3 regions of the Lysinibacillus sp. 1 U-2021 genome follow, and region 2 is predicted to be linked to each of the others. Evidence: riboswitches for the same ligand, from Rfam matches in the RefSeq annotation. Region 2 holds a riboswitch; each other region holds the start of a gene.
The links. A riboswitch is a leader RNA that binds a small molecule or an ion and turns the genes downstream of it on or off. The one in region 2 is predicted to bind thiamine pyrophosphate.
Positions count from the first base shown of each region.

Region 1 (2,206 bases), 2.1 Mb from region 2:
ATACGTATGTCTTCACAGCCACAAAAGATGGCCAAATTAAGCGCTCACCACTCGCAGACTATGCGGTAACACGTTATTCAAAGCCAATTAAAACGATGAACGTCAAGGCTGGTGATGCGATGATCTATGCATCATTTGTAACAGATGACGTGGAGCTGATGCTCACAACGGATACAGCCTATGCGATTCGTTTCCCTATGGAGGAGTTACCAGTTACAGGTGTGAAAACAGGCGGTGTGAAAGGGATCACACTAAAAGATGGAGAAGCCTTAGTTGGAGTCAATGTGTTACAGCCTGATGTTACCAACTATGTAGTGATTGTGACACAGCGTGGGGCCGTGAAGAAAATGAATGTTGCTGAAGTTGAAGTAGCAAGTCGTGCAAAACGTGGACTAAAAGTATTAACAGAGTTAAAAGCAAACCCTCACCGAATTGTGGCAGTTGTTCAAGCAACAGACGAGGAGCAGGTTGTGATTGAAACTGAAAAAGGTGTTCAAGAGATGATTGACGTACAAGCATTGTCTCGTGCGGATCGACATTCCAATGGTTCATTTAAAGTGGATATTGCAACAGATGGAGCAATTTCTCATGTTGTAACAGCCAAAAAAGAACAGAAACCAAGCTAAAAGCATGCCCAGCCTCTTAGGAGCGCTGGGCTTTAAGCTCTATTCAAAAATAGCACCTTGTCATTTAAGTGAAACTATGGGTATAATAATCATCGAAAAGTTCATAGCGAAAGAATGTAGGGGGGCTAGTAATTGCTAGCTGAGATTGTGTCCGGTAGACGCTGACCCTTTGAACCTGATTTGGCTCGTACCAGCGTAGGGAACATCTAATCAAAAAGCAAAGTTTTGAAGATTGATTGCAATACGTCTGGGAGGAATCCTAGGCGTTTTTTATGTTTTCAAGCAACAGCTTGCCAACATTGTATACGCTTTCTTCTGGTGACAACATTCATGCATGAACACTTTCATATTACAAACTGGGAGGCTTTCGCATGAAAAAATGGTTTTTTATTTTATTGGCAGCACTATTGACATTAGTAGGCTGTAGTGACAAGGATGACAAGCAGGCTGCTGACAAGCTGAAAAAGGTGTCTGTGGTACTGGATTGGACGCCGAATACAAATCATACAGGACTATATGCTGCAAAAAAACTCGGTTATTTTGAGGAACAGGGCTTAGATGTTGATATTATTATGCCTGGCGAGGCGGGCGCAGATCAGCTTGTTGCTTCTGGAAAGGCGGATTTTGGCGTGAGCTATCAGGAAGGCATAACACAGGCACGAGTACAGGGTGTGCCGCTGGTCTCCATCGCAGCAATTATACAGCATAATACATCTGGCTTTGCTTCTATTGCTTCGAAGGGCATTACATCGCCAAAGGATTTTGAAGGTAAAACCTATGGTGGTTGGGGCGCGCCATTAGAGCAAGCCGTTTTACAATCACTCATGCAAAAAGAAAAGGCAGATATTAATAAGCTAGATATCGTCAATGCAGGGGATTTAGATTTCTTCACAATGATGGAAAAAGATATAGATTTTGCTTGGATTTATTATGCATGGACTGGTATTGAGGCTGAGCTGCGTGGGGAAAAGATTAATATGCTATATCTTACAGACTATAGTGATCAATTGGATTATTATACGCCGGTTTTAGCTACAAATGAAAAAATGATACAGGACAACCCCGATGTAGTCAAAGCCTTTGTGGCAGCTGCATCGAAGGGCTATGAATACGCAATTAAAAACCCAAGTGAAGCGGCTGATATTTTAATCGAAGCGGCTCCTGATTTAGATAAAGCGTTAGTGCATAAAAGTCAGGAATGGCTGGCTGATAAATATCAGGATGATGCCAAGCAATGGGGAGAGCAAAAGCTTTCTGTGTGGGAAAATTATGCGAAATGGATGTCAAGCAATCAAGTACTAGAGGGCGAATTTGATGCGAAAAAAGCCTTTACTAATGATTTCTTACCTAAAAAGGAGGCCAAATAAGATGGCAAATTCATTAATCAGTGTACAAATCATTCCGAAGACAGAGAAATATGAAGATGTTATACCATATGTCGATGCAGCAATTGCGGTGATCGATGCTTCTGGGGTGAAATATGAGGTACATCCATTGGAAACAACGCTGGAGGGTGAGCTTTCAACATTGCTCCAAATCATTGAAAAAATGAATGAGAAAATGATTGAACTTGGTGCCAT
Region 1 is NZ_CP123966.1:226,080-228,285, reverse strand. It holds gene parC (DNA topoisomerase IV subunit A) at 1-626, shown strand, start outside; TPP riboswitch at 735-845, shown strand; gene QH639_RS01185 (ABC transporter substrate-binding protein) at 998-1,993, shown strand; gene QH639_RS01180 (thiamine-binding protein) at 1,995-2,206, shown strand, end outside.
Region 1: it holds a riboswitch for thiamine pyrophosphate, as region 2 does, so the genes downstream of both, QH639_RS01185 (ABC transporter substrate-binding protein) here and thiM (hydroxyethylthiazole kinase) in region 2, are expected to answer to the same signal.

Region 2 (2,206 bases):
AGCAGTTAGAGCAGTAATAACAGAAGTACCAAACACTTCTAATTCCTGAAATGTTTTTAAATCAGCCTGTATACCCGCGCCACCACCACTATCTGAGCCAGCGATTGTTGTTACAATATGCATGAAGCTGCACCATCCTTTGATAAGCGATGTATAGCATTGAGTAAGGCTATTTGAAAATCACCAATGTCTGCAGTAAATGCGGATGCCAGTACACCTGCTTTTTTATAGTAAGTAAGTGTTTCTGTTAATTGTTGGTAAGGATTATGGCTTACACTATAGGCTGCGCCACAAATTGCGCTAAGTAAACAACCTGTACCCGTTACTTCCGTCATTTGTGGATGACCACCAGCAATCCATTGGCTATGCTTGCCATCAGTTATAAAATCGTGTTCTCCTGTGACAATAACAATGCATTGATAGCGTTGAGCCAATGATGTGGCTTCTAATTCCATAGCGATAGTGCCATGACCACTATCGACACCTTTTTGTTGCCAATTTACACCAGCTATTGCTGCTAGCTCGCCGAGATTACAGCGAATCACCGCAAATTGTATGTTTTCCAGTAAGTATCTTACGGTTTCCTTACGATAAGTTGTGGCTCCAACTCCGACAGGATCTAAAATAACAGGAATACCAAGTTTATTGGCTTTTTCGCCTGCTAATAACATGGCACTTTTTGTGCGATCATTAAGTGTTCCAATATTAATTAATAATGCTTGAGCAATGGCCACCATCTCCTCTACCTCTTGGCAGTCATCGGCCATTACTGGTGAAGCACCTATCGCCAATAAACCATTTGCTTGAAAATTTGCCACTACATAATTGGTAATACAATGGATAAGTGGTTGCTGTTGACGAATTGTTTGAAAAATCATTGTAGTCCTCCTTTAGGGATGGACGTAAGCATGCAAAAAAGGCTCTTTTTGTGTAAAAATGCACGAAAAGAGCCTTTCATCTGAAAACGATGTTTATTGCTCCCTACGTCAGTATTAACTAACAGGTTCAAAGGGTCAGGTTTTACCTTCTCAACTCTTACGAGTCCCCCTGCAATCTTGCTTTTAGTTGACCAAAATGTACCATACTTTTCAGTTGTATTCAATAGCAAGTTTTCCTATAGATAAAATGTGACCGATGCCATATAGGAGAGTATGATAGTTGTCATGACTTTACCGAAATTAAGCACAAACCATTGAAAATGCTGAAAAAAGAGTCTTATAATGTGTCATAACAAAAGGGGGCAATTGCCATGAAAAGACAAGATTTAGTTGCACCAGAATGGTATAACATAGTAGAGGAAATTGAAAAATATGCTCAGGATGCAACCAAAAATGCTTTAATTATTTATGAGGAAAACCAAGACATCCAATGTATTACATATGCACATTTATTGGAAAAAGCGAATCAAGCAGCACATGTATTCACTAAGCAAGGTTTAAAGAAAGGTGATGTCATTTTAGTGATGGTACCACGTTCAGTGGAAGCATATATAGTGTATATTGCTGCATTGAAAGCGGGTTTAACGATTATTCCAAGTTCTGAGATGTTAAGAACAAAGGATATTGAGTATCGAATTCATCATGCAAATGCTAAAGCAGTTATTGCATTCGAACCCTATATTGAACAGTTCGATAAAGTTGGAAATTTACAAGACATACTGCAATTTGTCATAGGGAATGCACATGAACCTTGGCAGAACATACTTGAAAAAATGAATAATCAACCTACAACCTACATAAATCCTATCCCAACAAAAAGTACAGACCATGCATTTTTAGCCTATACAAGCGGAACAACAGGAAATCCAAAAGCAGCAGTGCATACGCATAGTTGGGGCTATGCTCATTTACGAACAACAGCACCACATTGGTTGGGGGTACAAGAAAATGATATTGTTTGGGCGACTGCAGCACCAGGATGGCAAAAATGGATATGGAGTCCGTTTCTAGCTACTTTAGGTAGTGGTGCTACTGCATTTGTCTACAAAGGTAAATTTGAAGCAGCTTGTTATTTAGCATTGCTTGAGCGATTCAAAATCAATGTATTATGCTGTACACCAACTGAATATCGTTTTATGGCAGCGCTTGAAGATTTATATGAATATGATTTAAGTGCGATTCGCCAAGCTGTATCAGCTGGTGAGCCATTAAATAGTGAGGTCATTAGAGTATTCTTGGAAACATTCAAATTACAAGTGCGAGATGGC
Region 2 is NZ_CP123966.1:2,320,221-2,322,426, reverse strand. It holds gene thiD (bifunctional hydroxymethylpyrimidine kinase/phosphomethylpyrimidine kinase) at 1-123, opposite strand, end outside; gene thiM (hydroxyethylthiazole kinase) at 111-878, opposite strand; TPP riboswitch at 962-1,059, opposite strand; gene mbcS (acyl-CoA synthetase MbcS) at 1,250-2,206, shown strand, end outside.

Region 3 (2,206 bases), 1.7 Mb from region 2:
CAAATGAAATACCTGTGTCAGCAAAATAGCCATTTAAAGAGCCTGAAACATCAATATTTACGATATCTCCCTCTTGAATAACACGCTTTCCTGGAATACCATGTGCTACTTCTTCATTGACGCTAATACATGTATACCCTGGAAAATCATATTCTCCCTTTGGTCCTGAAATAGCGCCTGCCTCTGCAAACATGCGACCAGCAATTTCATCAAGCTCAAGTGTTGTAACACCTGGTTTTGTGGCAGCTTTCATTGCTTCGCGAATTTCAGCACAAATGCGTCCTATTTTTTTAAAAGCTTCAATCTCTTCTTGCGTTTTTACAATCATGTATAACGTCCCTTTCATCTAATATCTATTCTTTAATATAACATAACTTTTTATGCGTATAACGATAAACGCTTTAAATATTGTATGCTTTCCTACTTTGCAAAGTGCTAAAAGAGTTATTCACGACAAAAAAGTCCCTCCACTCATGTGAAGGGACTAGCATTAAAATTTTCTTTGCATTAATTGTGGAGCGGCTGTGAATAAAAGAACACCAACGACCGCCGTTAAAATGGTTGCTGGTAGCATATATGTACCATTGTAGATGATGGAATAGATCCATGCATTTTGGTCACCAGCATATTCGGCAAAAAATACAGCACCAGCAATTGTATGTGCTGTGTATCGTAAGAGGCCTGCGAAAACGGTACCTATGATTATATAAAGTGCCATTTTTGTTTTGTTCATATGTTTAGCAGCGTCTAACACTGGTCCACGTACAACCGCCGCTAATCCTACAACTGTAAAAGCAACTCCATAATCCAGGAATCCTTGTAGCCAGTGCACAATCGTAGCACCAAACATGGTTTGCATTACACCTACGAGTAATCCAGTTGTTAGCCCAGCTATTAAGCCCCAGCGAAATGCTATTAACATAATTGGTACCATAACAAGACTAACTGAGCCGCCTTGTGCCCATACTTTAAAGGAAACCTGATCCAGTACGAGACCAATCGCTGCAAAAATCGCAATCTCCACTAGCATTAATAGTCTTTTTTTGTCCATACATATTCTCTCCTTTGTTCCGATGTAGGATACAAGAGCAGGAATAGAAAAGCGCTGATATGTCTCTTTCTGACACCTTTTTTCCTTTAAGGACGAAAAAACGATGTCAGGACAGAGCCTCACATCGTACAAGTGTCGGTTTCTATCCACATCCCTACGCAAGCGTTAACTTACAGGTTCGAAGAGTCAAGGCATTACGTGCCCAGTCTCAGCTGACATCATCAGCTCCCCTTGTGGTCGTTACATCTGAATTTATTTGAACACTCTCATTGTACGCAAAGGATTAAAGGATTACAACCTTCCATACATCATTTTTTTGAAACTTTGCTGTTTTTCATGCGTAAATATTTAAAAAGGAGGTACAACTATGGAGAATCAAAAAATTTTAGCTGCCTTTAGTTATCTTAGTATTTTCTTCGCCCCTTTTATCGTTCCATTAATTGTATATTTTGTAACAAAAGACAGTGATGTAAAAAGCCATTCGATTCGTGCACTTGTCTCTCATTTAATACCTTTTGTTTTTGGCATTCTATTCTTTATTGTCTTTGTTTTTTCTACATTTAGTTTAGATCCAACCTCCAATAACAAGACGGTGATGATTATTTGGTTTGCTTCATTCGCCATCTATGCTCTCGTCTCACTAGGTATTGTGATTTGGAATATAATTCAGGCTGTTCGTGTTATCCGTTAATGTTTTATTTTTAAGTGAAACAGGTAGTAGTAATTGTAAAAGGAGCTGTTTTGGGATGAAAGTATCAAACGTTGTAAAAACCGCCGTTAAGTTAGCACCTATTGTTATTCCTATCGTAAAAAAAGTAATGGCTGCAAAAAAGGGCACAACGCCTACAACCACCACTCGAAAAAAATAAAATGAAGGCGTATTCCTTTTAGAGGAAATACGCCTTCGTTTTATTTCACTTCAAAATGGGTTTGACTATGGCCATTCAATGTTTTTTCTACATGTAAAACTGCTGGCATTGCAGATTTCAATTCAGGTACATGCGAAATAACGCCAATCATACGACCCGAATCCTGCAAATCAATTAATGTATCGATTGCTTTATTTAGTGATTCCTCATCGAGCGAGCCAAAGCCCTCATCAATAAACATCGTTTCAATATGAATATTACCTTGGTAGCTTTGAATCACATCTGC
Region 3 is NZ_CP123966.1:3,986,836-3,989,041, forward strand. It holds gene map (type I methionyl aminopeptidase) at 1-328, opposite strand, end outside; gene thiT (energy-coupled thiamine transporter ThiT) at 491-1,051, opposite strand; TPP riboswitch at 1,186-1,293, opposite strand; gene QH639_RS21165 (magnetosome magnetite crystal formation protein family) at 1,419-1,742, shown strand; gene QH639_RS21170 (hypothetical protein) at 1,798-1,920, shown strand; gene QH639_RS21175 (AAA family ATPase) at 1,961-2,206, opposite strand, start outside.
Region 3: it holds a riboswitch for thiamine pyrophosphate, as region 2 does, so the genes downstream of both, thiT (energy-coupled thiamine transporter ThiT) here and thiM (hydroxyethylthiazole kinase) in region 2, are expected to answer to the same signal.